DNA from 2 places in the Streptomyces sp. NPDC101118 genome. Region 2 is predicted to be linked to the other one. Evidence: riboswitches for the same ligand, from Rfam matches in the RefSeq annotation. Region 2 holds a riboswitch; the other holds the start of a gene.
The links. A riboswitch is a leader RNA that binds a small molecule or an ion and turns the genes downstream of it on or off. The one in region 2 is predicted to bind glycine.

Region 1 (6,510 bases), on a different contig from region 2:
CGAATCCGCCTGCCACGACCTTCTCCCCCATCGAAGCGTCCCTCCTCGAATGGCGGGCCCGGGGCCCGCGTCACGGTCGATGATGCCCCGGGGCGGTGATCGATAACGCCGCGCGGGCGCTTGTGGCGGGGAGCGTGCGCCGGTTTGGCCGAAGCGGCGCTTCGGCACCTCCCTCCGGCATGTGACAGAGAAATACGGCAACCCGCAATTACCTTGTGCCCGTGCCGCTTTATACGACCACCGCTTTTCAGCCGAGCCCCCTTCCGGTAATCTCCGAGGTCAACGAGCGAATCGCGCGAGCACGCGGCATCAAATCCACGACAGCGGGACCGGTAAGCGCCTTGCCCGCAATGGGCGGGACAGCTAGCCGAAACACTGTGTGAACACATGTCGTATAAACTCCGCAAACGAGGCAGAGAGTTGGCGCCCGGCCATTGCCCCACAGCCCCCCTCTGGCCCCAGAATGCGACAGCGCCGTCCGCACCTGCCCCGTTCCACACCTCCCATGTGAGAGGCGACCCACTATGCCGCTGCATGTCCCCCCGGCCCCCGCGCCCGCCCTGCGCAGCGTCCTCGCGGCACTCCGGTCCCCCGCGGCCGTCCACGAGGCGCACACCCCGGCCCTGCGCGCGCTCCGGGGCGGCCAGGTCACCGCCGAGCTGCCGCTGCCGGTGCACGTCCTGGACCGCGTCACCGCCGGGGGCCGCCCGCCCCGCACCCGGCTCACCGGCTGGCGCTTCCTGATCCGCGGCGGCGACCGGTTCGTGGCAGCGGCGGACACCATGCTCACGCCCGACGGGTGGGCCTTCTCCCACTTCTTCGAGGGCCCCTACGTCGCCGCGACCGAACGCGCCCTGCGCCAGGCCGAGTCGGTGGCCGGCCACTACCAGGCGCGCCTGCTGTCCGTACCGGAGCTGTACATGCTCACCCTGTGGCTGCACGGCTCGGCCGGTGCGGACGCGGCCTCGGGCCTGCCCGCCGCGGCGGACCTGCTGGTGCCGCTGGCCCCGGCCCCGCCGGGGATCGCCGCGTACCGCCCGCACCCGGTGTCCGAACTGCTGCCCGTACTGACCCACCGGCTGGCACCGCCCGCCCTGGCCACACCTGCCTGACCCGGTTGCGCCATTCGGGCTAGTCCGCCCGGACCATCCGTGAACCATCCGAAGAGACAGGGTAGTTGGGCTGAACCGCCCGCAAGGGTGATGCGTCATCAATCAGTGAGGACAGCTGCCAGGAAATCCCTGCGGACCGACCTCCGTAGGGCAACACTGGGGTCCTGCTCCCGCTCCGGCGGGAAGACCCCACTGGGGAACTGACCGACCGATTGACGGGGGGCGGCCATGAACACCGATTCGAGCCGCAGGACGACACTCACCACACCGCAGCGAAAGAACGCATCCATGTGCCAGCACCAGCCTGCCTGCCCTTCAGCCGACTCAGCCGACCGGGAGGCCGCCCAGCTCGTGGCGCACCACCCGGAGCAGGGCTGGAGCCTGCTGTGCAACGGCGTCGTCGTCTTCGAGGACACCGGTGAGCTGCTGCCGGACGGCCAGATCATCGCGCCGCACCGCCCGCTCGCGGTGGCCAAGGCGGCCTGAGCACGGGGCCAAGGCGGCCTGAGCACGGGCCGCGGCGGCCGAGTACGGGGCCGGGGCGACCCGGCACGGGGCCACGACGAAGGGGCCGGCCCGGAGGTTCTCCCTCCGGGCCGGCCCCTTCGTCGTCAGCCGAGGTGCGGCGGCCTACGGACGCCGCTCACCGGTCAGTTGTCGTACTCGTCCAGCGGCGGGCAGGAGCAGACCAGGTTCCGGTCGCCGAAGGCACCGTCGATGCGGCGCACCGGCGGCCAGTACTTCTCTGCGGCGTTGACACCGGCCGGGAAGACCGCCTCGTCACGGGTGTACGGGTGGTTCCACTCGCCGCCCAGCGCCGCCGCGGTGTGCGGGGCGTTGTGCAGCGGGTTGTCGTCCGCCGGCCACTCGCCGGAGGCGACCCGCTCGATCTCGGCGCGAATGGCGATCATCGCGTCGCAGAAGCGGTCGAGCTCGATCAGGTCCTCGGACTCGGTCGGCTCGATCATGAGCGTGCCGGCCACCGGGAAGGACATGGTCGGCGCGTGGAAGCCGTAGTCGATGAGGCGCTTGGCGATGTCGTCCACCGAGACGCCGGTCGACTTCGACAGCGGGCGCAGGTCGATGATGCACTCGTGCGCGACCAGGTTGGCCGGGCCGGTGTACAGCACCGGGAAGTGCGGCTCCAGGCGCTTGGCGATGTAGTTGGCGCCGAGCACGGCCACCTGGGTGGCGCGCTTGAGGCCCTCGCCGCCCATCAGGCGCACGTACGACCAGGAGATCGGCAGGATGCCGGCCGAGCCCCACGGGGCGGCCGAGATCGGGCCGACACCGGTCTCCGGGCCCGCGGTGGGCTGGAGCGGGTGGTTCGGCAGGTACGGGGCCAGGTGGGACCGGACCGCGACCGGGCCGACGCCCGGGCCGCCGCCGCCGTGCGGGATGCAGAAGGTCTTGTGCAGGTTCAGGTGCGAGACGTCGCCGCCGAAGTGACCCGGCTTGGCGAGGCCGACCAGGGCGTTCAGGTTGGCGCCGTCGACGTACACCTGGCCGCCGGCGTCGTGCACCTGGGCGCAGATGTCGGCGACGTGCTCCTCGAACACACCGTGCGTGGACGGGTAGGTGATCATCAGCACGGCGAGCTCGTCGCGGTACTGCTCGATCTTGGCGCGCAGGTCCTCGGCGTCGACCTCGCCGTCGTCGGCGGTCTTGACCACGACGACCTTCATGCCGGCCATGACCGCGCTGGCGGCGTTGGTGCCGTGCGCGGAGGACGGGATGAGGCAGATGGTGCGCTGCTCGTCGCCGTTCGCACGGTGGTAGGCGCGGACGGCGAGCAGACCGGCCAGCTCACCCTGTGAACCCGCGTTCGGCTGGATGGAGACCTTGTCGTAGCCGGTGACCTCGCAGAGACGTTCCTCCAGCTCGTTGATGAGCGTGGCGTAGCCCTGGGCCTGGTCGATCGGCGCGAAGGGGTGCAGCTGGCCGAACTCGGGCCAGGTCACCGCCTCCATCTCGGTGGTCGCGTTGAGCTTCATGGTGCAGGAGCCCAGCGGGATCATGCCGCGGTCCAGCGCGTAGTCCTTGTCCGAGAGCTTGCGCAGGTAGCGCAGCATCGCGGTCTCGGAGCGGTGCTGGTGGAAGACCGGGTGGGTCAGGTACTCGTCGGTGCGCAGCAGCGCCTCCGGCAGGGCGTCCGCGGTGGCGGCGTCCAGCGCCTCGACGTCGCCCTCGGCACCGAAGGCGGACCACACGGCGGCGAGTTGCTCGCGGCCGGTGGTCTCGTCACAGGAGATCGACACGTGGTCGGCGTCGGCCAGGTGCAGGTTGACCCCGCCCTGGCGGGCGGCGGCGACGACCTCGGCGGCGCGGCCGGGGACGCGCGCGGTGAGGGTGTCGAAGAACGCGCCCTGGACCAGCTCCACACCGGCGGCGGTGAGGCCCGCGGCCAGGATGGCGGCATAGCGGTGGGTGCGCTGGGCGATCTGCTTCAGGCCGTCCGGGCCGTGGTAGACCGCGTACATGCCGGCCATGACGGCGAGGAGCACCTGCGCGGTGCAGATGTTGCTGGTGGCCTTCTCGCGGCGGATGTGCTGCTCGCGGGTCTGGAGCGCCAGGCGGTACGCCTTGTTGCCGTCCGCGTCGACGGAGACGCCGACCAGGCGGCCGGGCAGGGAGCGGGCGTGCTTCTCCTGGACGGCCATGTAGCCGGCGTGCGGGCCGCCGAAGCCCATCGGGACGCCGAAGCGCTGGGTGGTGCCGACGGCGATGTCCGCGCCGAGGGAGCCCGGGGAGGCGAGCAGGGTGAGGGCGAGCAGGTCGGCGGCGACGGTGACGATCGCGCCGAGCTCGTGGGCCTGGTCGATCAGCGGCTTGATGTCGCGGACCGCGCCGGAGGCGCCCGGGTACTGGATGAGCACGCCGTAGACGCCGCGCTCGACGGCCTCGGCCGGGATGCCCTCGGAGAGGTCGGCGACGAGGACCTCGATGCCGGTGGGCTCGGCGCGGGTCTCGATGACGGCGATGGTCTGCGGCAGCGCGTCGGCGTCGACGAGGAAGACCCCGCCCTTGACCTTGCCGACACGGCGGGCCAGCGTCATGGCCTCGGCGGCCGCGGTGCCCTCGTCGAGCAGCGAGGCGCCCGAGGTGGGCAGGCCGGTGAGGTCGGCGACCACGGTCTGGAAGTTGATCAGGGCCTCGAGGCGGCCCTGCGAGATCTCGGGCTGGTACGGCGTGTACGCGGTGTACCAGGCCGGGTTCTCCATGACGTTGCGCAGGATCACCGGCGGCGTGAAGGTGCCGTAGTAGCCCAGACCGATCATCGGGGCCAGCACCTCGTTGCGGGAGGCGAGGTCGCGCAGCTCGGCCAGCACCTCGGCCTCGGTGCGGGCGCCGGGGAGGTTCAGGGCCTCGGCGCTCTTGATCACGTCAGGCACAGCGGCCGCCGTGAGCTCGTCGAGCGAGCCGTAGCCGACCTGGGCGAGCATCTTGGCCTGGGCCTCGGTGTCGGGGCCGATGTGGCGCTGCTCGAAGGGAATACCGCGCTCCAGGTGGGAGAGCGGAGTACGACTGGCGGTCATGGGCGGAGGCCTCCTGGTCTGACGACCTGCGAGGGGTGCCACGGCGCGGGCACCCGGACGGCCTCCCCCTCTGTCATCTCAACCTGAGAGCTTCACCGGCGCTCCACGAGGGGTCGCCGGCTTTCACCGTCGGTGAGGAGGGGTTCCGGAGCACGTCCGACGCCCGCCCTGCTTTCCAGAGTGGCCTCGTCCGAGCGGTACGTCTGCCTGAGAGATTCCGGGGAGGATTTGCTCCTTCGGCGCCACCGGGTGAGCCTTTCGCGACTCGATCGGAGGACTCTCCCGCACGGGGTCAGCAGCCGGAAACCAGACTACCAGCGAGGTCTCCGGGGCTCCCTCGAGTGGCCCCCTCTTCGAATATGCACTTTTGTAGTCGTAACGGAGGAGTTGCGACCAAATGGAGGGACCGTGCAGACCGACATCGATCCGCGCAGCCTGATCGGCCGCAAGGCGTTCGACCGCAACGGCACCAAGATCGGCACCATCGACGAGGTCTACCTCGACGACGCCACCGGTGAGCCGGAGTGGGCCGCCGTCCGTACCGGACTCTTCAGCCGGGACGCCTTCGTCCCCCTGGAGCCCAGCGAGGTGGTCTCCGGCACCCTGCACGTGCCCTTCGACCGCGCCCTGATCAAGGACGCCCCTGACTTCGGCGTGGGCCGCCACCTCTCCCCGGAACAGGAACTCCAGCTCTACCACCACTACGGGCTGGACGTCTCGCTCCCCGGAGAACTCGCCTCCCCACCGCCCCCCGACCGCGATTTCGGCCGCCTGGCGGGCTCCGAGGAGGCCTGACCGGCACCCGCCCCCGCCCCCTCCCGGGACGCCCCGCCGGCGGCACGGCCCGCCCCCGCGGTCGTACGCCCCGCCGCCTCCGCGGTACGCCCGTCCCGCCCCGGAACCCCGGCCGCCGCGGCCTCCCGCCGCGCGGCCCGGGCTCCGGCGCGCTCGGGGTCGACCAGCGGCAGCGGCTCGGCCGGCGCCAGCTCCGGATCGTCGACCAGGAACGTACGGACCCTCCCCGGCCGCTCCGAACCGGGCTCCTCGAACCGCACCGTGACCCTCCCCACCCCGCTGCCCTGCACCCATCCCGCCCCGTACTCGATGTGCCGGACGTCACTCCCGGCCGGCCAGCGCCGCTCCGCCGGCACCCCGGACTGGTGTGCCGGGGTGTCCCCCTCGGCGCCTCCCAGGGCCTCCGGCGCCCCTTCCCGGGGCTCTTCCGCGGCATCCCGCCCCTCCTCGGCGGCCTGCGCGAAGAGGTCCTCCTGCGTGTAGTCCGCGAGGCCCGAGACCCCGACCCCCAGCAGCCGCACCCCGCCCGTGGTGTCCACGGCGTCGAGCAGCCGCAGCGCGGCCTCCCTGACCACCGCCGGGTCGTCCGTGGGCCCCCGCAGGGTCTCCGAGCGGGTCAGCGTCGAGAAGTCGTACCGGCGCACCTTGAGCACGATGGTCCGCCCGGAGTGCCCCGAGCCCCGCAGCCGCTCCACGCACCGGTCGGCCAGCCGCTGGACCTCGAACCTGATCCGCATCCGGTCGTGCAAGTCCACGTCGAACGTGTCCTCGACGGACACGGACTTCGCGTCCCGCTCCGCCACCACCGCCCGGTCGTCCAGACCCAGCGCCATGCGGTACAGCGCCACCCCGTGCGCCCGCCCCAGCAGCCGCACCAGCTCGTCCTCACCCGCGCCGGCCAGCTCCCCCACCGTGGTCATCCCGGCCCGCCTCAGGTGCTCCCCGGTCGCCGGGCCCACCCCGGGCAGCGTCCGCACCGGCATCGGCGCCAGCAGCTCCCGCTCCGTCCCGGGCCGGATCAGCACCATCCCGTCCGGCTTGGCCTGCTCCGAAGCGATCTTGGCCAG
Region 2 (6,510 bases):
CCCCGGCCCAGCCGCCGGCCTGCGCCAGGTGCTCCGGCGGTACGGCGCCCAGGAAGGCGGCCTGGAGGGCGAGGTAGATCACCAGGCCCAGGGAGAGCGCGCCGACCAGGGCGACCGGGATGGCCCGGCCGGGGTTCCTGGCGGCGCCCCCGAGGTTGACCACGGCCTGGAAGCCGTTGAAGGCGAAGACCACGCCCGAGGTGGTGACGGCGGTCAGGACGGCCGTCCAGCCGTTGGGGGCGAAGCCGCCGTGCGCGGAGAAGTTCTCCGTGTGGAAGCCCGAGGCGACGAGCGCGGCCACCGCGAGGACCGGGATGGCGAACTTCACCAGGGTGAGCAGGGAGTTGATCTTGGCCAGCAGCTGGACCGACCAGTAGCAGGACAGCCACAGCAGCACCGTCAGCACCAGGGCCACGCCCATGCCGAAGGCGGTCAGCTGGTGCGTCTGCGCGTCGACCAGGTCCTTCGCCCAGCCGAAGCTCCAGGAGGACATGTACTGCGTGGCGGCGATCGACTCGATCGGGATCAGCGAGGCCACCGCGATCCACACCGCCCAGCCGGTGATGAAGCCGAGCACCGGGCCGTGGCTGATGTGGCCGTAGCGGGCCATGCCGCCCGGGATCGGGTAGGCGGCGCCCACCTCGGCGTACGACATGGCGATCATCCCGATGAAGACCGCGCCGATCACCCAGGCCGCCAGCGCCGCGGGGCCGGCCACCTGTGCCGCCGTACCGGCGCCGAACAGCCAGCCGGAGCCGAAGATCGAGCCGATGCCGATCATGATCAGGGCGAAGAGACTGAGTCCCTTCCGGTTCCCCGCGCTCATGTCCATGGGTGCCTGCCTGTCGTCCTTGACGGGATGCCTTTATCCGGAGCCTATTTGCCGTTTTTTGGTGTTTTCAGAGGCAAGAGGACGCATCCACCAGGGACGTTGGTCATGAGAAGGGCCCGGCCTGTGGAAACCGAAGGCCGGGCCCGCTCACGTGCCGCACGCGGCGGCGGGTCCGCTTACAGCGAGGGGTACAGCGGGTGCTTCGCGGCCAGCGCCGAAACGCGGGCCTTGAGGGCCTCGGCGTCGTACGCGGGCTTCAGGGCCTCGGCGATGATGTCGGCGACCTCGGTGAAGTCCTCGGCCTGGAAGCCGCGGGTGGCGAGCGCCGGCGTGCCGATGCGCAGACCCGAGGTGACCATCGGCGGCCGCGGGTCGTTCGGGATCGCGTTCCGGTTGACCGTGATGCCGACCTCGTGGAGGCGGTCCTCGGCCTGCTGGCCGTCCAGCTCCGAGTTGCGCAGGTCCACCAGGACCAGGTGCACGTCAGTGCCGCCGGTGAGGACGTCCACGCCGACGGCCTTGGCGTCGTCCTGGACCAGGCGCTCGGCGATGATCTTCGCGCCGGCCAGGGTGCGCTCCTGGCGCTCCTTGAACTCGGGCGAGGCCGCGACCTTGAAGGAGACCGCCTTGGCCGCGATCACGTGCTCCAGCGGGCCGCCCTGCTGACCCGGGAAGACCGCGGAGTTGATCTTCTTGGCCAGCTCCTGCGTCGACAGGATGACGCCGCCGCGCGGACCGCCCAGGGTCTTGTGCGTGGTGGTGGTGACGACGTGGGCGTGCGGCACCGGGTTCGGGTGCAGCCCCGCGGCCACCAGGCCGGCGAAGTGCGCCATGTCGACCATCAGGTACGCGCCGACCTCGTCCGCGATGCGGCGGAAGGCGGCGAAGTCCAGCTGGCGCGGGTACGCGGACCAGCCGGCGACGATCAGCTGCGGCTTCGACTCCTTGGCGAGGCGCTCGACCTCGGCCATGTCGACCTGGCCGTCCTCGCCGACGTGGTACGGGACCACGTTGTAGAGCTTGCCGGAGAAGTTGATCTTCATGCCGTGGGTCAGGTGACCGCCGTGGGCCAGGTTCAGGCCCATGATCGTGTCGCCCGGCTTCAGCAGCGCGAACATCGCGGCGGCGTTGGCCTGCGCGCCCGAGTGGGGCTGCACGTTGGCCGCCTCGGCGCCGAACAGCGCCTTGATGCGGTCGATCGCGATCTGCTCGACCACGTCGACGTGCTCGCAGCCGCCGTAGTAGCGGCGGCCCGGGTAGCCCTCGGCGTACTTGTTGGTCAGGACCGAGCCCTGGGCCTCCATGACGGCGACCGGAGCGAAGTTCTCCGACGCGATCATCTCGAGGGTGGACTGCTGGCGGTGGAGCTCGGCGTCGACGGCGGCCGCGACGTCCGGGTCCAGCTCGTGAAGGGGAGTGTTCAGAACAGACATCAGGATCCCTCGGTCGGTTCAGCCCGCGAAGTCGGTGTACTCGTCGGCGGAGAGCAGGTCGGCCGGCTCCTCGGAGACGCGGACCTTGAACAGCCAGCCGCCCTCGAACGGGGCGCTGTTCACCAGGGCCGGGTCGTCGACGACGTCCTGGTTGGCCTCGACGACCTCGCCGGTGACGGGGGAGTACAGGTCGCTGACCGACTTGGTGGACTCCAGCTCACCGCAGGTCTCGCCCGCGGTCACGGTGGAACCCACCTCGGGGAGCTGGGCGTAGACGACGTCACCGAGCGCGTTGGCCGCGAACTCCGTGATGCCGACCGTCGCGACGCCGTCCTCGGCGGCCGACAGCCACTCGTGCTCCTTGGTGTAACGCAGCTGCTGGGGGTTGCTCATGACCTGATTCTCCTGGATGCGGGGGACTGCTGATGAACGGATGTCTTGGAGGGTGAGACGAACGCCGCGACGGATTCCCGGGCGGGGATCGTCACTTCTGCCGCTTGTAGAACGGCAGGGCCACGACCTCGTACGGCTCATGCGTACCGCGGATGTCGACGCCGACGCCGGAGGTGCCCGGCGCGGCGTGCGCGGCGTCCACGTACGCCATGGCGATCGGCTTGCCCAGCGTCGGGGACGGGGCCCCGGAGGTGACCTCGCCGATGACCTGGCCGTCGGCGACCACGGAGAAGCCGGCGCGCGGGACGCGGCGGCCCTCGGCGATCAGGCCGACCAGCTTGCGCGGCGGGTTGGTCGCGGCACGCTCGGCGGCGGCCTCCAGCGCGGCGCGGCCGACGAAGTCGCCCTCCTTCTCGAACTTCACCACCCGGCCGAGACCCGCGTCGAAGGGGGTCAGGGCGGTGGTCAGCTCGTGCCCGTACAGCGGCATGCCCGCTTCCAGGCGCAGGGTGTCGCGGCAGGACAGGCCGGCCGGGACCAGGCCGACGCCCTCGCCGGCGTTCAGCAGCGCGTTCCACAGCTCGACCGCGTGCTCGGGCTTGACGAACAGCTCGAAGCCGTCCTCGCCGGTGTAGCCGGTGCGGGCGATCAGCGCGGGGACACCGGCGACGGTGCCCGGCAGGCCCGCGTAGTACTTCAGGTTGTCCAGGTCGGCGTCGGTGAGCGACTTCAGGATGCCGGGGGACTCCGGGCCCTGGACGGCGACCAGCGCGTACGCGTCGCGGTCGTCGCGGACCTCGGCGTCGAAGCCGGCGGCGCGCTCGGTGATCGCGTCGAGGACGACCTGGGCGTTGGAGGCGTTGGCGACGACCATGTACTCGGTCTCGCCCAGGCGGTAGACGATCAGGTCGTCCAGGATGCCGCCGTCCTCCTGGCAGATGTGCGTGTAGCGGGCGCGGCCCACGCCGACCGTGGAGATGTTGCCGACCAGCGCGTAGTCGAGGACCTTCACGGCCTCGGGACCGGTCAGGGTGATCTCGCCCATGTGGGAGAGGTCGAAGAGGCCGGCCTTGGTGCGCACGGCGTTGTGCTCGTCGCGCTCGCTCGCGTACCGCAGCGGCATGTCCCAGCCCGCGAAGTCGGTCATCGTGGCACCGAGGGAGCGGTGCACGGCGTCGAGGGCGGTCAGACGGGGGGTGTTCGTCATAGGGGTGGCTCCCAGGGCAGGCCCGCATGAGTGACTGAAGGACGTTCCTCCCCATCTGTCATCGGAACCTGAGAGGTTCGTCACGACCGCACGCCCGTACGAACGTAAGGCGACTGCGGGGTGACTTGCACCTTGGGTGGAGCCGGGGAAGGCGGTGGACGTGCCTGCCGGGCTCGCTTTTCAGATGTGCCTCGCCCGCGCGGTATCGGGGCCTGAGAGATTCAAGGGAGGGTCTTGCTCCTTCGGCGTCCGGGGCGGCGGTCTTACGACAGCGGTGCCCGGCACTCTCCCGCGCGGATTCAAGCGGCCTGTATGGAGTTGGCGCGCACATCATTGCACGCGTCCGCCGGGAACGGGGGGCCCGGGGCCCGCCCGAATCGCACGCGGGCGGTCGGTGCGCGGTCAGTGGGCGGACAAGGGGGAGACCGGAGCGGGCGGCGGTGGGAGGGTGGGGGGGACCGCGGAAGGACCGCGGGGCGAGTGTGGGGGACGGGTCCCGGACGGAACCGGGGCGGTCGGATTACCGTCTCTTTACACTCAGTGGGCAAGGGTCCCGTGACCTTCCCTTCCGGCCGCTGCCGGGAGGGGCCCCCAGGGGAGGCGAGCACTGTGCGGATCTTCGGAGCGGTGGCGGGCGGCGCGCGTGCGCTGCCGGACGAGGCGCGCCCAGGAGCGGGCGGCCCCGAGGGCACCTCGCGCCCCGGACCCGGCGGCGCCGGGGGAGTCCCGGGCCGGGTACAGGCGGGCCCCGGGGAGGCCCAGGAAGCGGCCGGACGCGTCGCGGCGGTGCCGGCGGCGGCCCCTGTGGTCCCTGTGGCGGTGCCGGCGCCGGCCCCTGCGGCGGTTCCCGCGGTCCCGGCCGCGGTCCCGGCCGTACCGGCCCAGCCGGGGGCGCGTGAGGCGTCCCGGGCGCTGCCGTCGCGGGCGGTGGTCCGGCCCGGTCCCGAGGGCGTCTGCGACCTGCGGGGCGCGGGAGCGCGCCGCCCGGTCCGGCTGGAGTTCGCCGCCGGGGACGTGGTGGTGGTCTCCGGGCTGCCCGGCAGCGGCAAGAGCACGCTGATGAAGCGGGCCGTCGCGGGGCGCGGCATCGACTCCCAGGACGTGCGCGAGCGCTGGGAGCGGCGCATGCCGGCCCTCCTGCCGTACGCGGTCTACCGCCCGCTGGTCAGGGCGGCCCACTACACCGGCCTCTGGCGGGCCCTGCGCTCGGGCGAGAGCCTGGTCGTCCACGACTGCGGCACGCAGGCCTGGGTCCGCGGGCTGCTGGCCCGTGCCGCCGGACGGCGCGGCCGCGGGCTGCACCTGCTGCTGCTGGACGCGAGCCCGGAGGAGGCGCTGTCCGGCCAGGCGGCACGGGGCCGCGGCGTCTCCGCGTACGCCTTCCTGCGCCACCGCCGTACGGTCGCCCGCCTCCTCTCCACCGCCGAGCGCGGCGGGCCGCCCGCCGGCTGCGCCTCGGTGACCCTCCTCGACCGCCCCGCGGCGGCCCGTCTCACGCGGGTCGACTTCGGGGGATGACCGGCGGCCGCCCGGGGCCCGGGACCGGTAGGGTCGGGGCGGCACGCGGAGAGGACGACCGGGGTGGACATGACCAGCGGCACGCACGACGGCACCTACGGCGGCGCCGGCCTGGCCGGGCACGGGTGGCCCGCGAACGAGCTCGAGGAGACCCTCGGCGCCTCCCTCGGCAACCCGGCCGCCGGCGGCCGCATCGTCGAGGTGCTCGGCCGCAGCCAGCTCTGGATCCCACTGCCCGAGGGCGGCGGACCCGACAGCCCCAGCCTCCGGCTGCCCACCATGGAGCTCGACGGCGCCCCCTACGTGCCCGTCTACAGCTCCCAGCAGCAGTTCGAGCAGTGCGCCGGCCCCCAGATGCCCTTCACCGTGGCCCCCGCGGTCGAGTTCGCCCGCGGCCTGCCCCCGCAGCTCGGCATCGCCGTGAACCCCGAGGGCGCCGTCGGCGTCCCCCTGCCGCCCCCCGCCGTCGCAGAGCTCTGCCGTGCCGGGCGCACCGCGCTCGACGGCCCCGCCAGCGGCGGCCGGGTCCGGCTCTTCGAACCGGACTGGCAGGAGGACCCGGTCGACTTCCTCGCCGCCGCCGGCGAGGAGTTCCGCGCCACCGGCGTGGTCGCCTCGGCCCGCCGCTGCCTGGCCAGCATCGAGGGCGGCGACCCGGTCCTCTTCATCGGGGTGCAGTTCCTGAACTGGGAACTGGCCGACAGCAACGCCCCCATGGAGGCCCTCGGCCGCGCCCTGGCCCGGGTCCATCCGGCCTGGCAGGTGAACCTGCTGCTCCTCGACGTGGCCCAGGACCCGGTCGGCGACTGGATGCTGGAGCGCGTACGCCCCTTCTACCTGCCCTGAGCGGCACCGGGGACCGTAAGCTGTTTTCCATTGCAGGCCGCATCCGGTTGCCGGGCGGCCGACACGCGTGACGTCGGGCGGACGAAGAGGGGTACCGGGTGAGTGCGTCAGGCACGGCCGCGGCAGGCCAGGTCGAGCACATGCTGCGCCAGGTCACGCCCGGGCGCTACGAGAGCTACGAGGCGCTGCTCCAGGCGCTGGCCGACGGTCAGCTGTGGATGCTGCTCTGGCACGGCCGGCCCGGGGCGCCCGACGCCCAGTACGGCGGCATGGAGGTCGAG

Region 1: it holds a riboswitch for glycine, as region 2 does, so the genes downstream of both, gcvP (aminomethyl-transferring glycine dehydrogenase) here and gcvT (glycine cleavage system aminomethyltransferase GcvT) in region 2, are expected to answer to the same signal.

The regions. Positions count from the first base shown of each region.
Region 1 is NZ_JBIVZG010000026.1:9,162-15,671, reverse strand. It holds gene ACIQUQ_RS31095 (glutamate--cysteine ligase) at 1-31, opposite strand, end outside; gene ACIQUQ_RS31090 (hypothetical protein) at 525-1,112, shown strand; gene ACIQUQ_RS31085 (DUF5999 family protein) at 1,401-1,598, shown strand; gene gcvP (aminomethyl-transferring glycine dehydrogenase) at 1,763-4,648, opposite strand; glycine riboswitch at 4,834-4,943, opposite strand; gene ACIQUQ_RS31075 (PRC-barrel domain-containing protein) at 5,057-5,443, shown strand; partial or broken gene ACIQUQ_RS31070 (DNA polymerase IV) at 5,510-6,510, opposite strand, start outside.
Region 2 is NZ_JBIVZG010000001.1:405,718-412,227, forward strand. It holds gene ACIQUQ_RS01790 (APC family permease) at 1-832, opposite strand, end outside; gene glyA (serine hydroxymethyltransferase) at 1,009-2,265, opposite strand; gene gcvH (glycine cleavage system protein GcvH) at 2,284-2,658, opposite strand; gene gcvT (glycine cleavage system aminomethyltransferase GcvT) at 2,750-3,865, opposite strand; glycine riboswitch at 4,056-4,167, opposite strand; gene ACIQUQ_RS01810 (AAA family ATPase) at 4,685-5,383, shown strand; gene ACIQUQ_RS01815 (enhanced serine sensitivity protein SseB) at 5,453-6,229, shown strand; gene ACIQUQ_RS01820 (enhanced serine sensitivity protein SseB C-terminal domain-containing protein) at 6,328-6,510, shown strand, end outside.